DNA from 4 places in the Synechococcus sp. MU1651 genome. Region 4 is predicted to be linked to each of the others. Evidence: predicted binding sites of a transcription regulator. Region 4 holds the regulator's gene; each other region holds the start of a gene.
What was found. Region 4 encodes NtcA, which controls nitrogen genes in cyanobacteria. Its sites were predicted from a motif close to GTANCNNNNGNTAC; they were not measured.

Region 1 (4,522 bases), on a different contig from region 4:
TTCAATGCCGTGGTTGTTGAGCAGGTGCTGACTGAAGGCCTTGCCATCCACACCTTCAGGGATGCGAACTGTGGTGAGGGTGGGCAGTCGGCGCTCGGCCGGCACATGCATCGAAAGGCCGAGACTTTCCAGCCCGTTCCAGAGCATCTCCGCATTGCTGCGATGGCGTGCCCAGGCCTGGTCGAGACCTTCTTCAGCCAGGAGACGCAGGGCCTCACGCATGCCGAAATTCATGTTGACCGGCGCGGTGTGGTGATAGACGCGATCGCTGCCCCAGTACTGGTTCAACAAGGAAACATCCAGATACCAGTTGGGCACCTTGCCCTGACGGGCTGTCATCTTGGCCTCAGCACGGGGGCCCATGGTGAAGGGTCCGAGTCCGGGAGGGCAGCTCAGGCCCTTCTGGCTGCAGCTGTAGGCAAGATCGACTTTCCACTCATCGATGTAGAGCGGAACGCCCCCCAGAGAAGTGACGGTGTCGAGCAGCAGAAGGCAATCATGCTTCCGGCAGAGGTCGCCGATGCCCTCCATGGGTTGGCAGACACCCGTTGAGGTTTCGGCATGGACCATCGCCAAGATGGCGGGCTTGTGCTCAATCAGGGCAGCTTCCAGCTCATCGAGGGAAAACCACTCACCCCAGGGTTTTTCAATGGTTTTCACCTCAGCGCGATAGCGGCCGGCCATGTCAGCCAGACGCAGGCCGAAGTATCCCTTCACCGCCACCAAAACGGTGTCTCCAGGCTCGACGGTGTTGGCGATGGTTGCCTCCATGGCAGCACTGCCGGTGCCGCTCATCGGAAGCGTGAGGCGGTTGTCGGTCTGCCAGGCGTAACGCAGCAGTTCCTGCACTTCGCCCATCAGATCCACATAGAGAGGATCAAGGTGACCAATCGGGGTTCGCGACAGAGCCTTCAGAACTGTTGGATGGGCGTTGGAGGGGCCTGGTCCAAGCAGGAGGCGGTCGGGTGTGCCGATCGGTGCAAAGGCTTTGCGGTGACGATCGTCAACAGAGAGGAGTGAGTTCGTCGTCGCCAAAGCCCTGTTCATTGGTTCGAGTGTTGAGCCTACGCAGTCACGCCCCTTGGAAGGGGTGAGGGAGGCTTGATTGCAATCTGTTCAGGTCTTGCGTTGAGCGTGCTGGATCAGCGCTGGCGCACATTGGTTTCACCCAGGCCCTTGGCCAGGTGATCGAACGGCTGAAGAACGGTGGCGAGCTGATCGGATGCAGCACCGTTGGCCAGAAGCATCTCGGAAACAACCTCTCCCAGCAGAACGATGCTGCGGACCGTTGGGCCAGTGGGAACGCCGAGACTCTTGTAGGTGTCGTCGAGTCCGTTCAGCACACGCTCATTGAGGATCGTGCTGTCACCGGCCACCAGGGCGTAGCTGGCGTAACGCAGGAAATAGTCCATATCCCGCAGGCAGGCGGCGAGCCGACGGGTGGTGTAGGCGTTGCCGCCAGGCAGCAACAGGTCGGGTTCATCCCGGAACAGGCGCTGGCTGGCCTCACGCACAATCTCGGCCGAGGATCCGTTGATTAGCTCTACGGCCTGAATCCGCAGTGCAGATTCATCCAGATACACATTGATGCTGTCGATCGCCGGGCGGTCGAAATAGCGACCCAGCTGGTCGTAACGACCGATCAGACCGCTGATTGCATCGCGCATGTCCCTGAATCTCCAGAGGATCCCCAGCGGAAGCTAACACCGTTGAGGCGGGCAGATCCTTTGGCATGCCTGCATTTCAGCCAAGTTGACAGAAACGGTTACGCAGTCGCCTTCCAGCAGCTGAAACGTACCCCTTGATACAAAATGGTGTCTTGTGGCTGTATACGGTCACATCACTGCACAATTCAGTCGAGCAGTCCCTTCTTATGTCGAAATCCCCCCAGGACGTCCTGCGCCAGATCAAGGACGAAGGCATCGAACTGATCGACCTCAAATTCACCGATCTGCACGGCAAGTGGCAGCACCTGACGGTGTGCACCGATCTGCTGGAGGAAGAATCCTTCACGGAGGGCCTGGCTTTTGACGGCTCATCCATCCGCGGCTGGAAAGGCATCCAGGCCTCCGACATGGCCATGGTGCCGGACGCCAACACGGCCTGGGTGGACCCCTTCTACCGGCACAAAACCCTGAGCATGATCTGCTCGATTCAGGAGCCACGCACCGGCCAGCCCTACGAGCGCTGCCCCCGCGCCCTGGCCCAGCGGGCACTGAATCATCTGGCCAGCACCGGCCTGGCCGATATGGCCTTCTTCGGTCCTGAGCCGGAGTTCTTCCTCTTCGACGACGTCCGCTACAACTCGGCTGAAGGGGGTTCCTTCTACAGCGTCGACACGATCGAAGCGGGCTGGAACACCGGACGGATCGAAGAAGGCGGCAACCTCGCCTACAAGATTCAGGAGAAGGAGGGCTACTTCCCTGTCGCTCCCAACGACACCGCCCAGGACATCCGCTCCGAGATGCTCCTGCTGATGGGTCAGCTGGGCATTCCCACCGAGAAGCACCACCACGAGGTAGCAGGCGCGGGTCAGCACGAACTCGGCATGAAATTTGCTGAGCTGATCCAGGCCGCCGACAACGTGATGACTTACAAGTACGTCGTGCGCAACGTGGCCAGGAAGTACGGCAAAACGGCCACCTTCATGCCCAAGCCGGTCTTCAACGACAACGGCTCCGGCATGCACGTGCACCAGAGCCTCTGGAAAGGCGGTCAGCCCCTGTTCTTCGGCGAAGGCACCTACGCCAACCTCTCGCAGACGGCACGCTGGTACATCGGCGGCATCCTCAAGCACGCCCCCGCCTTCCTGGCCTTCACCAACCCCACCACCAACAGCTACAAGCGACTGGTGCCCGGTTTCGAAGCCCCGGTGAACCTCGTCTACTCCGAGGGCAACCGCTCTGCCGCCGTGCGGATCCCGCTCACCGGCCCGAGCCCGAAGGCCAAGCGCCTCGAGTTCCGCTCCGGCGATGCCCTCGCCAACCCCTATCTGGCCTTCAGCGCCATGATGATGGCTGGTCTGGACGGCATCAAGAACCAGATCGATCCCGGCGATGGCGAAGATCGCGACCTGTTCGAACTTCCGGCTGAAGAGCTCTCGAAGATCGCCACGGTCCCCGCATCCCTCAACGGTGCCCTGGAAGCGTTGAATGCTGATCGCGGCTTCCTCACCGCTGGCGGTGTGTTCAGCGACGACTTCATCGACAACTGGATCGACCTGAAGTACGAGGAGGTGCAGCAGCTGCGCCAGCGGCCTCACCCCCACGAATTCACCATGTACTACGACGCTTGATCAGCGCCCGTGCATCCCACGACCCGCCTCCAAGGAGGCGGGTTTTTTTGTGGACTGCTGGCCACGCGATTGTGCGCCTCATTCGTTGGAATGGGTTTGTTGTCTGAATCCGCGATGGCGTCAACGCCCCTGAGCAAGCTTGCGTACCAAACGCTTCAGCAAGGCAAAAGCATCGCGGGCCTGGCCCACAAGGAGCTGAGCACCAAGCTGATGGAGCTGTTGGCGCCAGATGCGGTGCCGAAAACCGAGCCCGTGTCCGCCGAAGTTCTTGGAGAGCTGCAGCTGGATATGAGGAAACTCCAGGAACAGGACTGGCAGGACGCCGAACAGGGGATCTACCCCGAGCAGTTGTTGTTTGATGCACCCTGGCTCGACTGGGTCAGCCGCTACCCGCAGGTTTGGATGGATCTTCCCTCCACCTGGGATCGACGCCGCGAGCGCAATGTGCGGGATCTGCCCAAGGAAACCGAAAAAGCGCTCTACCCCGAGTACTACCTCCAGAATTTTCACCATCAAACCGACGGCTACCTGAGTGACCATTCGGCTGGTCTTTACGACCTGCAGGTGGAGATCCTCTTCAATGGCACCGCCGATGCCATGCGACGCAGGGTTTTGGCTCCCCTGAAACGCGGCTTGAAGCACTTCGCAGACCGTGCTCCGGGTTCCCTCAAAATTCTCGATGTGGCTACCGGCACCGGCCGGACCCTGCAGCAGATCCGCGCCGCCGTTCCCCACGCGCAACTGATCGGAACCGATCTCTCCGAGTCGTACCTGCGTCAAGCCAACCGCTGGCTGAATGACGGCGATGCATCGCTGGTTCAGCTGATCCGTGCCAACGGGGAATCACTGCCCTTGGCTGATGAATCGGTTCAGGCCGTCACCAGTGTGTTCCTGCTGCACGAACTTCCGGCGGATGCCCGCCAGAACGTGCTCAACGAGGCCTGGCGGGTGCTTGAACCCGGTGGTGTGTTCGTGCTTGCCGACTCTGTGCAGATGGCCGATTCAGCCAAGTTCGCCTCCGTGATGGAGAATTTCAGGCGCGTCTTCCATGAGCCCTACTACCGCGACTACATCGGCGACGACATCGACACCCGCCTCTCAGCTGCAGGGTTCGAAGGCATCACCGCGGAAACCCACTTCATGACGCGGGTCTGGTCGGCACGCAAACCCATCCCAGAGGCCAGCTGAGGGGATTCCCTGACAGCGTCCCTTGCACGAACGGCTGCG
Region 2 (4,522 bases), on a different contig from region 4:
CGAAGCCAAGGGCATGGGGGCCTTCCTGGCGGTGAGCCAGGGCTCCGATCTACCCCCCAAGTTCATCCACCTGATCTATCGCCCCGAGGGCGAGGTGAAACGCCGCATTGCCCTGGTGGGCAAAGGCCTCACCTTCGATTCCGGCGGGTACAACCTCAAGGTAGGGGCGGCCCAGATCGACATGATGAAGTTCGACATGGGCGGCAGTGCCGCTGTGATCGGTGCCATGCGCAGCATTGCCGAACTCAAGCCGGCCGGCGTTGAGGTGCACATGGTGGTGGCCTCCTGCGAAAACATGGTGAACGGCTCCGCCGTCCACCCCGGTGACATCGTCACCGCCGCCAACGGCATGACGATTGAGATCAACAACACCGACGCCGAAGGCCGGCTCACCCTCGCCGATGCGCTGCTCTACGCCTGTGAGCAGAAGCCAGATGCCGTGGTGGATCTGGCCACCCTCACCGGAGCCTGCGTCATCGCTCTGGGGGATGAGATGGCCGGTCTCTGGTCCAACAATGACGATCTGGCGGAAGCCCTCGACGCCGCTGCTCAGACGGGCGGCGAAGGGCTCTGGCGCATGCCACTGCAGCAGTCCTACCGGGATGGATTGAAGTCGTTGCTGGCCGACATGAAGAACACCGGCCCGCGGCCCGGTGGTTCGATCACAGCGGCCCTGTTCCTCAAGGAGTTCGTGGCCAAAGACACCGCCTGGGCCCACATCGACATCGCCGGCCCGGTGTGGAGTGACAAGGGCAAAGGGGTCAATCCCGCTGGTGCCACCGGCTACGGCGTGCGCACCCTGGTGAACTGGGTGCTGGCCCAGTCATGAGCCGCTCCCCGGTGCGCTGGTACATCAAGGCCCAGCTGGGGGTGCTGCTGCTCCCGGTGGGCCTCTGCCTATTCGGCGAGGCGGTGAGCCGCAAGGTGGTTCAGATGCTGGGCAAGGACGCAGGCCCCTGGTTCTGGTACGGAACCCTCAGCCTGATCTGCATCAACGCTGGCATCGGCCTGATGGTCGACAGCGGACTGACCCGAGGCTTTCCAGGGCGACGTCAGAACTGATCAGGGCGCAGGGTCAGATCAAAACAGCCAATCAGGACGAAACACCACGTCAGGAGGCAACCGCCTGCAATTCGAGAGAGCGCTCTGGGGTTTCCAATGCATGAATCTGCCACCGTGCTCGCTCGGAGCAGGTTTCCAACACCCGATCAAGATCATCCGATGCGTGCTTCGGCGACGCGTAGGGACCGATATGACGGGTGCCAAGACCATCCTTAATGGTCAGCAGATACATACAACCCTCCTCTCACAGCGTGATCGTAAGCATTGGCTAAAGCTTCGTCGATGGCCGGAAACCCGTCTGTTCACTGAGAACTTGCTGAATCAATCAGGTTGCCGCGCTTAATCTTTTCAACAGGTTGGATGTTGGTTTCTTAAGGAATTCGACCAGATTTGATCAAGTAACGGCCGGAGAAATCCCCTGGAGCGATACGGGGTATCGCTCCATTTCATCGGGCTCAGTTGGCTTCAGTGACAGCCGCTGGAGCAGCAGACCTGCCAGACATCTCACGCAGAGAGCCAGCAGCGCAGAGGGTTGAAAGCGCGATCGCAACCAGGGCGGCGCTGTTGATCAGCTTGAGCGCGACGGGCAGATGGGTGTTGACCATCTCGCGGACGTTTGCCATGAAAAAAGTTCATAGTGAACATGTTCATGGTGCGGCCCCTGTCAACGCAGCGAGGGCGCCCGCAGAGCCCGGCCCCTTTTTCTTGACTCCCTCACAGCAGGGCCTTTTTGTCGTGATGGCGACGATCAGCCACGGGAGCCCAGGCCATCCTGCGGGGGCTTCTTTCGGTGAAGGGGCAACGCGTCGAGCGGGGTGCTTAGGGAACACCCCCCTCTTTTTTTGGGCATCAGGCCACAAGAACAAGGGCGACGTTGAGAATCGCCAACCCCACCAGGAACACCGCCGCCAACAACGCGGCTTCTGGGAAGAACTTGGCAATCACAAACCCCACCCCAAGAAACACCGAGGAGATCACGATGGCGGTGAGATCCGATCCCATCGGCGAATGCTGACTAGCTCGCCCACAGGATGCCGGGATCTCCCTTGGACCGTGGCTTGCCCCCATCCGACTGCCCAACAAAAGCCCCCTGCCCCCTTTCAAGGGCAGGGGCAGGAACCAACGGGTGCTTCGGGCTACTTGGTGTAGGTGACGCCCCGGTAGGCGAGGGTGCGGCGGCTTTCGCCAATAAGTTCCTGGCGGCAGGTGTTGTAGTGCTCGCGGCGGTAGGTCAATTCAACGCAGGCCTTGGGAGTGGCTGGAGCTGTTGCGTAGGCGTGGCCTCGATAGAGAAGTGCAGTCATTGGATGTTCCTCGAAGAAATCCAAGTCCCCGTTCCATGGCTTGGAGCATCTGCGCCCCCTCAAGAGGGGGTGAACGTTTTGTAGCAACCGCTACAAACCACTTATAAGACAGCCGTCAAGCCCGTGTCGTTCGTGCGAATACACACCGCCCCTTAATCAAAGCCCCTACTCGATCAACAGCCGGAAGAGACAGGCGCACTGATGGGCCATCCACCCATCGACCAGATCACATCAGAGACCGCATCGGCATTGATCCATTTGATGAGGCCCGTATCCACGTCAGCCACCTGAAACAGAGACGGAAGCCTGGGGTGGCGAGCACTTCCCTCGCAGAAGAGCACCTGCCCCATCCACCAATCCCCTTGATCGAGCTGGTCTCCAGCAACAATCACAAAGTGCCCTGGGCGGACGTGGAGAAAGGGAGCCTCCGCCTTCACCGCGAGATCACCGTGATCAACCGACATAAGCCACCCAGGAATCAGTACACCTGTACTGATAGCCATGGCGATGCAGGTTTGGCAAGCCGTCAATCCCGCTGGCGTTGAAGCACAAACGTGTTTCCAGACACTGACGTAAGCACTTTTGCTCCCTGGACGTTGACCCGTGGGCGTCTAGGTTTCGACAGACTTCAGACCCGTAGGCCCCCTTTCGATCGCACAAGGCCCTGAGCCTGCCGCCGTCGAGAACGCCAATCGATGACTGACCGCACTCTCAGCATTTCCGATGCCCTGCGCGAAGCGCAGCTGCAGCGCCTGGAAGCCTCCCTGGCCTGCAAGGCGGCATCCAAGCCTCAGGCCACGACACAGCCAGCAATAGAGAAGGACAAGGACGCCAAAGCAAGCGACTGATCGCAACAGTCCCGACGCATTCCTTGATCAGATCGGCATATTGAGGAGCATCCGGCAACTGCCGGTGTCCTCAAGTGCTGTGCTGTGGAGTCGCTGCTCTCGATCCTGTTGGGCGTCGCCCTCGCGTGGCCGATCACGCGGGTGATCATCAGGCTGAGCGACCGTGCGCGCATCCGCGGACGCTCTGCCGAGGAATGAGGCTGCGGCAGCCCTACTTCCCCCAGGCGTTACCGGAGCGAGCGTTGTCGCCCCAGACGCTGTCGAGCCTGCGGTCGCGACCGCAGCTGAACCGGTAGAAGTTGTATTTGACGGCGTTGTTCTCCGCGTAGTTCTGGTGGTACCCCTCGGCGGGCCAGAAGCGAGTCGCTTGACGGAGCTCCACCTTCAAAGCAGACCGGGGTTGTCCGAGCTCACGGGCCGCCGCCGCCGCACTGGCCTCAGCCGCCTGAGCCTGGGCGTCATCAGCCGTGAAAATCACCGGCCGGTAGGAATCACCGCGGTCGCAGAACTGGCCGCCGCCATCGAGGGGGTCCACATTGCGCCAGTAGCTACGCAACAGCTCCGCGTAGCTGATCTGATCCGGATCAAAGCGCACCTGCACCGCTTCCTGATGCCCCGTCGTCTCACTGCTCACCTGCCGGTAGGTGGGGCGCTCCAACTGCCCGCCGCTGTAGCCGCTCACGGCATCACGCACCCCGGGCAGATGCTCCAGGTCGTGCTCCATGCACCAGAAACAGCCACCGGCAAAAACCGCCGTCTGCAACTCAGCCATGGCGCGCTGGGGCCAGCTGAGCAACATCAGGCAGATGAACAGCAGCAGCAGGGTTCGCTTCATCCGATCACCTGATCAAAGATGGCCTTGGCCGCCCGCTCGGTGACCCCAGGAGCACCCAGGGTGGTCCGCAGCCGTGCGTACCCCTCCAGCATGGCCTGGCGCTCTGGGGTGTCAGTCAGCAGAGGAAGCGCCCTCTCCACCAGAGCTTCGGCCGTGAGTTCGTCCTGGAGCAGCTCCGGCACCAACCGCTGCTTGAGCAACAGATTCACTGGCGAGATGTGATCCACCTGGAAGCGCAACACATGGCGGGCAACCCAGGCCGTCAGTCGGCTCACGCGGTACCCCACCACCTGGGGAACCCCCTGCAGGGCCAGCTCCAGATTCACCGTGCCGGATTTGCCCAAGGCGAGATCCGCCGCCGAACAGAAGGTGGTCTTCAACTCATCCGCTTCAGCAGCGGGAATCACCCGGGCGTGGCGCACACCGGCTTCCTGCAGCGCTGCCGCCAGGGGGGCTTCGAACTGGGAAAGTCC
Region 3 (4,522 bases), on a different contig from region 4:
AAAAGCTCCGCACAGTCGCCCCACGCTGGGATTCATCAGCACCTGGCTCAGCCGTGCAAACGGATTGAGGTCGCGTTTTCTGGGCAGGTCTTTGCGGGACTCCTGGGGATGGGTTTCCGGCAGCAGATTGAGCACCACCAAGAGGTTGAGTGCAGCGAAGCCTGTGGCCACCCAAACGGGAAGGGACACGGCCACCCGGGCCAGTTGCCCGCCAACGAAGGGGCCGAGGATGAACCCCAAGCCAAAGGCCACGCCGATCAAGCCAAAGGCACGGGCTCGCTTGTCGGGAGGCGTGATGTCGGCGAGCACGGCGCTGGCTGTTGCCGCTGTACCGCCACTGATGCCGTCAATGATTCGTGCTGCGAACAGCAACAGCAGGGGCAGCAGGCTTTGGCTGGGCCAAGGCAGTGAAACCGTCACCGCAAACAGGCCGAGCCCCACCACGGATCCTGCGACGCAGATGCTGATCACGGGGCGGCGGCCGTAGCGATCACTGAGTGCTCCGATCAAGGGAGTGACGAGGAACTGCGCCAGGGCATAGCTTCCCGCCAACAGTCCCAGGGTTCGTCCGTCTGGGGCGAACTGGGCTAAGAGAAAGGGCAACAGCGGAAAAACAATGCTTTCGCTGAGGCGGTCGTTGAGCAGCGTGAGAAACGCGCTGAGCAGTGTGGGAATCCGAGGACGCTGCAAGCTTGCTGCCACGCAGGAGAGACTCACATTCCCACAGGCGGCTCCATGGCTTTGCGTCCGATCGCTCCGGAAGATCACCCGCTGTTGCGGGAGATCTATGCCGATGCGATCGAATCGCTGGCTCCCCTCCTTTATTCAGAGGAACAAGTCAGGGCCTGGGCGGCCTTGGCTTGGTTGCCCGGCGTGCTCGATGCGAGTTTTCGGGAGGGCTCGGGATGGCTCACCACGGATGGTTCGGCCTTTGCGATCCGCCATCCGGAAGATCGTCTTTCGTTGCTTTACTGCCGCGGTTGTGCCTCGAGGCGGGGGCATGGCAGTGCCCTCCTGAACCGGATTGAGGCGGATGCGCTGGCGTCCGGCGTTCAACAATTACGAACGGAGGCCAGCCAGTTCAGCCGACCGTTGCTGGAGCGATGGGGCTGGTGTGTGGAAGCGCCGGAGACGATCCTGATTGGAGGCGTTCCGTTCGAGCGCTATCGGATGGTCAAGCTGCTTCGCCAAGCGCAGAGTTGATCAAGCTGGGCTTGGGCCTGGCCCGTCTCCAGAACGGACGCTGCCCGTTGAATGCCCTGTTCCAAGGAATCACTGCAGCCGGCGAACCACAGATAGGCGCCGGCGTTCCAGCGCAGGGCGTCGCAGAGAGGACCCTTGTTCTGAAGGGCGTTTCGTGCCTGCTCAGCCCAGGTGGTGTCGTCAGCCCATTCCACGTCGGCGTCGTGACAGCCATGGTCACGGGGGTGCAGGATCAATCGCTCCGCTTTGCCATTCCGCACCCGGGCCGTGATGCAGGCTCGGCCGATGGGCAGGTCGGTGCCTCCTTCCAACCCCTTCACGGTGAGTACATCGGTTTCGCCGGCTTGCTTGAGGGCTTCCCAGGCGCGGGCTTCTGTTGGTGGGTGGACAAAGCCACTCACAAGGAGGTGGTCGCCTTGGTGGGGTGTCCAGAGCAGTTCCAGGCTGGCAACCGGGGGACGCTTGCCCAGTTCTTCGCGGTAGCCGATCAGGGTTTCCGCGATGGGGAAATGATCCGGCTGGTGAATCAGGGCGAAGCCGTTCTGCTGGAACCCGTCTGCAACGGCGCTGATCGGTAGACCTGTGAGGTCCAGATCGAGAAGGCGCAACAGATCAACAGCGGTGACGCCGTATTTGATTGGCATCCGGTCACCGCCCTGCAGAACCACCGGCTGACCACAGGCCAGCAGCACCAACGCGGTGAGCGGGTAAATCGGCGCTGTACGCGTGCGCCCGTCGTAGGGCATGCCGAAACACAGCGGTGCTCGACTGCCAGCAGTGGATTGCAGCACCGGGCCGTGGGCTCGGTAGGTGTCGAGCATCCCCGTGAGTTCCTGAGGTTCGGGCCGTCGGATGCGATGGGCAATCAGGAAGGCGCCGATCTGTGCGGGCGTTGCTTCGCCCTGCAGCATCAGCTCCATGGCATCAGCCGCTTCCTCGCGACTCATGCCTTTGCTGGTGTGTTCACCGCTTCCCACCTTGCGCAGATGCTGCTTGAAGCGGTCGCGGCCGGAGAGAACTGCGTTCGTCAAGGGTCCGGCCTCAAGCTGTGGGCAGTCTTCAGGAGCGACTGACCCGGCAGGGGTAGCAATTGCTACGAAAGTTCAGGGGCTGCTCAGCCGGGATAGCCCCTCGAAGCTGCCATGGCGTGGATGCTGCGGGTGGTGGCGTCCTTCGGCGTAATAAAGCCGCTCCAGCATCAGGTGCGGAGCGGTGGTTGATGGCAGAAATTGCGCCTGAAGCAGGGTCGCCATGGATTGGAAAAATTGGCTCATTTCAAATTCCTTCATTAGAAATAATTCCACACGCATCATGGGCCTGTTGGCTGTGCTTGTTGCTTCAAAATGGGCTGTTGTTTTGTAGTTAATGCTTCATTGTTCAGTCAGCGTTTGCGCAACAGTTTCACTGCTGCTGAGACGTTCCAGCTTGGAACGCTGTTTTTGAAGCGGCCATAACAAATTTTCGTTCAATCATGACTGTTACTGCTGCCTTGATGGCTGCCAAGAAAGCCAAGGCCATGAGCTTTGCCGATTTGGAGGCGGCCATGGGCCTTGATGAGGTCTGGATTGCTTCCTTGTTCTATGGACAAGCCACGGCCTCCAAGGAAGAGGCTGAAAAGCTGGCTGAGCTGCTCTCCCTTGACCCAGCCATCACCGCCGCTTTGCAGGAGTTCCCCACCAAGGGAAGCCTCGATCCGGTTATCCCCACTGATCCCTTGATCTACCGCTTTTACGAGATCATGCAGGTTTATGGCATGCCCCTGAAGGATGTGATCCAGGAGCATTTTGGTGACGGCATCATGAGCGCGATCGACTTCACGCTTGATGTGGACAAAGTGGAGGATCCCAAAGGTGATCGCGTCAAAATCACCATGTGCGGCAAGTTCCTGCCTTACAAAAAGTGGTGAACAACCAAGTGTCTTGATTGAAGACATCAAGCCCCGCTGTTGCGGGGCTTTTTTATTGGCGGAATTGTTGGCTCAGTTGGGTGCTGGCCATTTTCCGCCGAACGTCATCATTCAGCTCCTGGCTCAACTCAAGCAGGCAGCGCTGACTGGCGGGTGTGGCGATGCAACCGAGCGCGCGGAAGGCTGCCTCGGCAACAGGCAGGGAACCGTTGCCACAAAGTTCTGCCAGCTTTTCGCTGATTAACACGCCATCGCGGCGTTGCAGAACCCGAATTGCGGCCACAACGACTGGATCGCGAAAATCATTCAACACCTCTTGGCAGAACTGCAGCAGTTCACCGTCGTCCAGGCAGTGGGACCGGAAGCTGAGCAGTTGAAGACCGGCAAGTCGGTGCAGTTGGCCCGGGTGATGCAGGCAATTCACCACCACCGATTCGGGAACTTCGGCCCCCCAGCAGGCGAGAGCTTGAACCACCATCAGGTTGGCGTCCTCATCGTCTGAGGTTTGCTCGAGTTGAGCCAACAACCAATCGCGGGCCTCGCTTTGGTGGCACAGCCCTGCCGCCATCACCAAATCGGGCAGAACCCCATGGCTGGCAAGGAGGTCTTGGATTACGGGCCAGCCGCGCTCGGCCTGCATGCCCAGTTTTTCGCAGAGGGCTCGCCGCAGATCAACAGAAAGGCTGGGGGAGTAGACCTCCCCCAGCCAAGCGGGCTCCAAAGGAGCGCGTCGAGATCGGGCGAGCCGTTCCCAGAGAACGGCTTCGTCGTTCATGGATGGATCAGCGGGCACCCAGTTCAGCAGCGAGCTCACGCTCCAGCTTTTCATCGTGCTCGGTGGGCAGCACGTTCTCCATCGGTGTGCGATGGGTGCTGTAGAAGAGCATGCCGATGAACACCATGCCGCCCACGATGTTGCCGAGGGTGACAGGCAGGAAGTTCCAGAAGATCACCTTGGTGAAGGGGACGCCCGAACCGAGGATCGGGCCAGCGGTGTGCAGGAACTGGTTCACCACGATGTGCTCCATGCCCATCGATTGGAAGGCGGTGATCGGAAGCCAGCAGGCCAGGATCTTGCCGGGAACGCTCTTGCTCACCAGAGCCATGGTCACGCCCAGGCAAACCAACCAGTTGGCCACAAGTCCGCGCAGGAAGGCGAGGAAGAAGCCCATGCTTCCCAGGGCCTCGTACTTCTTCTCAACGTTGATTTGATTGAGGGCCATGATTTTCTGGGCCACGGCATCCCAGATCGGCGGGCCGACGTTGTCAGCAGCGCCATCCATGGTGCCGCTGGTGAGGCTGATGGCCATGATCACGGCCACAACGGCGGTGCCGATCCAGTTGCCGATCCACACCCAGACCCAGTTGCGGAACGTGGCACCCCAGGTGCTCTTGCCGGCCCAGGTGGCCATC
Region 4 (4,522 bases):
GGTGGTGGGTCTGGGAAATCCGGGTGCGAAATACGCCGGCACCCGTCACAACATCGGGTTCATGGCCCTCGAGCTTTTGGGTGAGCGCTCTGGGTTCAGTTTTCGTCAGCAAGCCAAGTTGCACGGTCTTGCAGCTGATACAGGGGTTGGTGAGCAGCGGCTGCGCTTGCTGATGCCTCAGACCTACATGAATGACAGCGGTCGTGCCATTCGTGCGGCTCTCGATTGGTTCGGCCTGGAGCCTCACCAATTGCTGGTGCTGGTGGACGATATGGATCTTCCGCTGGGTCGTTTGCGGTTGCGGGCCCAGGGCAGTGCCGGCGGGCACAACGGTTTGCGCAGCACTATTCAGCATCTCGGGACCCAGGCGTTCCCCAGGCTGCGGATTGGCATTGGTGCGCCGGCTGAGAACCCTGCCGAACGCCGCGCCCGAACGGTTTCCCATGTTCTTGGTCCGTTCAGCAAGGTGGAGCAACCCTGTGTTGGCGCAGTTCTCGATGCTGTTCTGGATGGGATTCAACGTCTTCAGCGCCAGAGCTTTGAGCGCGCTGGAACCTGGATCAACGGGTTCCGCTATGACCTGGAGTCGGTCGACTGATGCCGGCACTTCCGGCGACAACGGCCCATTTGCGGGTGCTCCGTCAGTGTTTTCAAGCCAAGTGCGTGGAGGGTGAAGTTTCTGCTGGAGGGTTTGAGTGGCAGTTTTCCTGGGCCTTTGATCGCGGTGAACTGATGGTGGAGCCATCCCTGGGACGTGCCCTGATCGAGGATGCCTTGCGGAGGTTTCTGGTGCGTTCTGATTACAGGCTGGAGCCGGGGGGTGATTACACCTTCATGGTCCGGGCCAGGTTCTGAGCGAGAAGGTGGGAGCAGGCTCAGGCCATTTCAGGCGGCATTGCAGGTGCTCCTCAAGCATCACCAAAGCTGCAACAGCATCCAGATCCACCGGTGGAATGCGCAGTCCTGCCGGCAGCATCCGTCGCCAACCTCGAGCCGGCCACAGCGCCCAGTAACGCTGTCTCGCCCTCAGGGTTGTTCCCTGCTCCGGAACCACAGTGAGATGGCCCAGCCGTTCCAGTCGCTGGATCCAGGCTCGGCTTCCCGTGCCATCGCCGATCAGGATGCGGTCGAGAGTTTGGTCTTGATTCCATCGCTCCAGCCAGGGTTCGACGGCCTCCGGGGCCAGCACATGCCCTTCGCGCACGAGGCCGAGCTGAAGATCGGCCAGCACAAGACCACATTTGCAGCGGCCTGGATCGAGGACGGCCACCCGTTTCATGGGGAGGCCTGAATGGTGACCACGACAGGATCGGCACTTTCACTGACCTCTGCGGAAATCACTTTCAAGACCACGCTTTGGCTGGGTCCTTCCATCAGGGTCTGGACCAGTTGGGAGAGGGCTGATCCATCGAACTGAAGGCCTTCGGTCAGAGATCCCCGCCGCTGCACTTCGGCATAGGCCGAGGCCAGGAGAAGGTTCAGCCGTGTGCGAATGCCCTCTGAGGTGCGTTCATCCGGTTGCAGTGTGGTGGTGGCCAGTACATCTCCGCGTTGGGTCACCGGCCGGTTGGGACGCACCTCGGGGAAGGCGTACACCGCCGTTTCACCCCGCAGCACATTGGTGGCGGAGCGCAGCGAGATCACCCAGGTCTCCGGTTTGCGGATGATGCTTTGCAGGCGTTCCACATCGCTGCGCGGAACGCGGATCAACTGGCGTTCGGGTGCTTCGCCGGGCCGCACTTTCCCGTAGGCGTTGAGATTGGCCTCCTGCAACAGCCTGTCGACAGCCTGTTTGGCCTGGCTTGGAGCATCGAGTCGAACCGTTGCTCTTGCCAAGGTCTGTCCGCTGCTGATCACCACCGATCCACGCCGCAAGGCGACCAGATTGCGTTCCAGTTGTTTGAGTTCCTGCTCACCGGCACGGATGCGGCTGCGAACGCTGTTGAGTTCGGCTTCCGTGCGCTGGATGTCCGCATCGCGGGAGGCGATGTCCTGGCTGAGACGTTCACGTTCGGCTTCGAGTTGGGCCAGCTCCTTCTGCAGAGGAGCCAGTTGGAGGCGCAGGGTGTTGGCCCGTTGCTGCGATTGCTCGAGCTCAATGGCGATCCGTTTGGTTTCCGTTTGGGTCTTGTCCCGTTCCCGCTCGGCTGCCTCCAGCTGTTGACGGCTGTCCTGGAGTTTCTCCTGCAGGGCATCCAGTTCAAACAGGCCGACCCGCAACTGCCGGCTCACCAGAAGCATCAGGCCAAGTGAGAGTGCGCTGATCAGGCTGCCGGTCAACACCGTGATCAAAACGGCGGTGCGCCGTGGGCGCATGCTGAACAAACTCAGTCGCGCTTTGCCGACGCGGCTGCCCAAGCGGTCGCCCAGGGTCGACAGCACGCCCCCGAGCACCAACAGAACCAGTATCAGTGCCCAGCCGCTCATGGCTGCACAAGTTGGGCGATGGCAGGCCTAGCTGAAGCGTTTGGCCAGCGCGATCGGATCCAGAACCGTGATTTTCTTGCGGTCAATCTGAACCAGACCGGATTGACGCAAGTCTCCCAGCAGACGCGTGATTGTGACGCGTGTTGAGCCAATTGCTTCAGCGATGGCTTGATGGGACAGGCGCAGGTCGATGGTGATGCCCAGCTCATCTGCCACGCCGAAGTCCCTGCAAAGCACCAGCAGGAAGCTCACCAGTCGGGAGGACATGTCCCGATGGGTGAGGGTTTCAATCATCGTCTCGGTCTGCAGAATCCGGCTGGAGAGACCCTGAAGCAAGCGCAGGCCAACGCTGGTGTCTGCTTCGATGGCGGTCTTCACGGAGGTCGCTGGTGCCGTCACCATTTCGACCCGGGTGAAGGCCACAGCGTGATAGAAGCGGTCGGACCGTTGACCTGTCAGCAGCGACAGCACCCCGAAGAGGCTGTTCTCGCGGAGCAGGGCCACGGTGATTTCTTCTCCCGATTCGTAGACGCGGGACAGACGAACGGCTCCCCGGCGGATCAGATACACCCGTTCTGCGGGATCTCCGGGGAAAAAGATGGTCTTGTTGCGATCCACCAGTTCACTGCTGGCGCCATCGAGATCCCGGATGATCTCCAGCAGAGAACGGTTGGCGGGCTCTGCGCTGGGAGCTGGAGCCACCATCTGTGGGGCGTATCGGCTGAAACCTCGGCTACTGGTCATGACAACCCCCTGGTGTGGCGAAGTTACGGAGCCGGCGGTGGCCGGCATGTAGCGGTTATTACGTAACGCTGCTGTGCTCGTTGAAGGCCTGGCGTTGCGCCTGCATCAGGGATCTCAATCCCGGCTCTGCTAGATCCAGCAGCTCATTGAGTTGCCTGCGACTGAAGGGCGCACCCTCTGCAGTTCCCTGTATTTCCAGCAGGCGGCCATCGCCGGACTGCACAATGTTCAGGTCCACCTCGGCTCGGCTGTCTTCGCTGTAGTCCAGATCCAGCAAGGCCTGGCCATCCACCAAGCCCACGGAGACGGCCGCTACCTGATCGATCAGGGGCGATTGCTCTAGGACTCCCTGGTCCACCAGTGATCGGCAGGCTTGGTCCAGGGCGAGCCAAGCCCCGGTGATCGAGGCCGTCCGGGTGCCGGCGTCCGCTTGGATCACGTCGCAGTCGATCAGCAAGGTGCGCTCCCCTAAGCGCTCCATGTCGATCACGGCGCGCAGGCTTCGGCCGATCAGTCGCTGAATTTCCTGGGTGCGACCCGAGAGTTTCATCAGCTCCCGTGATTGCCGCTGTGGGGTTGATCCGGGCAGCAACCGGTATTCGGCGCTGAGCCATCCCAATCCTTCTCCCTTGCGCCAGCGGGGAACCTTGTCCTCTAAGCAAACGCTGCAGAGAACAGCGGTTCGGCCGGTATGAACCACAAGGGAGCTCAAGGCAAACCCCATGGGATTCCAGGTCACCGAGAACGGTCGCAACTGCTGCGGGCGACGGCCATCAGTGCGTTGCTCAGGGGATTGGCTCATCGGTGGTGTGCAGTTCGTCAAGCCTCGCAGGCGGTTGGTTCTCGCCCTGTCCAAACACCATGGGTGGTGTCGATCCCCTTGTGGAATGTGATCTCGCCGCTACATTCAAGGTCTTGCCGGGGTCGCCCGGACAGATGCTTTCGTGATGACCACAAGCCTCGCCGACCCCCAATCCTTCCAAAATTCCCTGGATCGGGATCAGCAGGCCTTGCAACGGGCGGGCCTGAGGCCCTTGCCTGCCGTTTCTGATCCGCCACCCCTACATCTGGTGGCTCCCGAAGGGCAGCTGCAAGTGCATACGGCGCCTTATCGAGGCAGTTTCGCCAGTGTTCTCAGCCAGGCCATGCGAGCTGCCGGCTTGGGCAGTCGTGTTCTGATCAGTCAGTTCCTCAAAGGGGGCGTGCAGCAGGGACCGGCCGGCCGGGTGCAGCTCTGCGGAGGCCTCGTCTGGCTGCGGCCGGAAGTGCCACTCTGCCTCTCTTCGCCGGGGCATCCCGGTGGTGCGGAGGCGGTGGCTGAGGTTTGGTCCATCTGCCGTCAGCATCTGAT

Region 1: a site for NtcA is predicted at 1,795-1,808, ahead of glnA (type I glutamate--ammonia ligase). Genes of this name have one in related genera too.
Region 2: a site for NtcA is predicted at 2,447-2,460, ahead of NCN05_RS06160 (DUF4278 domain-containing protein). Genes of this name have one in related genera too.
Region 3: a site for NtcA is predicted at 2,562-2,575, ahead of cynS (cyanase). Genes of this name have one in related genera too.

The regions. Positions count from the first base shown of each region.
Region 1 covers NZ_JAKUHJ010000001.1:414,157-418,678, forward strand. The annotation lists gene NCN05_RS02425 (pyridoxal-phosphate-dependent aminotransferase family protein) at 1-1,047, opposite strand, end outside; gene NCN05_RS02430 (allophycocyanin subunit beta) at 1,143-1,667, opposite strand; gene glnA (type I glutamate--ammonia ligase) at 1,874-3,295, shown strand; gene NCN05_RS02440 (class I SAM-dependent methyltransferase) at 3,410-4,483, shown strand.
Region 2 covers NZ_JAKUHJ010000005.1:26,675-31,196, forward strand. The annotation lists gene NCN05_RS06135 (leucyl aminopeptidase) at 1-829, shown strand, start outside; gene NCN05_RS06140 (hypothetical protein) at 826-1,062, shown strand; gene NCN05_RS06145 (hypothetical protein) at 1,112-1,294, opposite strand; gene NCN05_RS06150 (hypothetical protein) at 1,518-1,685, opposite strand; gene NCN05_RS06155 (hypothetical protein) at 1,912-2,064, opposite strand; gene NCN05_RS06160 (DUF4278 domain-containing protein) at 2,199-2,366, opposite strand; gene NCN05_RS06165 (DUF3104 domain-containing protein) at 2,540-2,830, opposite strand; gene NCN05_RS06170 (hypothetical protein) at 3,062-3,214, shown strand; gene msrA (peptide-methionine (S)-S-oxide reductase MsrA) at 3,426-4,049, opposite strand; gene lpxB (lipid-A-disaccharide synthase) at 4,046-4,522, opposite strand, start outside.
Region 3 covers NZ_JAKUHJ010000003.1:120,516-125,037, reverse strand. The annotation lists gene NCN05_RS04725 (MFS transporter) at 1-690, opposite strand, end outside; gene NCN05_RS04720 (GNAT family N-acetyltransferase) at 736-1,203, shown strand; gene NCN05_RS04715 (anthranilate phosphoribosyltransferase family protein) at 1,164-2,234, opposite strand; gene NCN05_RS04710 (cyanate hydratase) at 2,307-2,456, opposite strand; gene cynS (cyanase) at 2,675-3,109, shown strand; gene NCN05_RS04700 (HEAT repeat domain-containing protein) at 3,162-3,884, opposite strand; gene NCN05_RS04695 (formate/nitrite transporter family protein) at 3,892-4,522, opposite strand, start outside.
Region 4 covers NZ_JAKUHJ010000012.1:34,282-38,803, reverse strand. The annotation lists gene pth (aminoacyl-tRNA hydrolase) at 1-598, shown strand, start outside; gene NCN05_RS09485 (DUF3146 family protein) at 598-855, shown strand; gene NCN05_RS09480 (RuvC family protein) at 833-1,279, opposite strand; gene NCN05_RS09475 (DUF3084 family protein) at 1,276-2,427, opposite strand; gene ntcA (global nitrogen regulator NtcA) at 2,455-3,171, opposite strand; gene rph (ribonuclease PH) at 3,230-3,973, opposite strand; gene NCN05_RS09460 (cob(I)yrinic acid a,c-diamide adenosyltransferase) at 4,119-4,522, shown strand, end outside.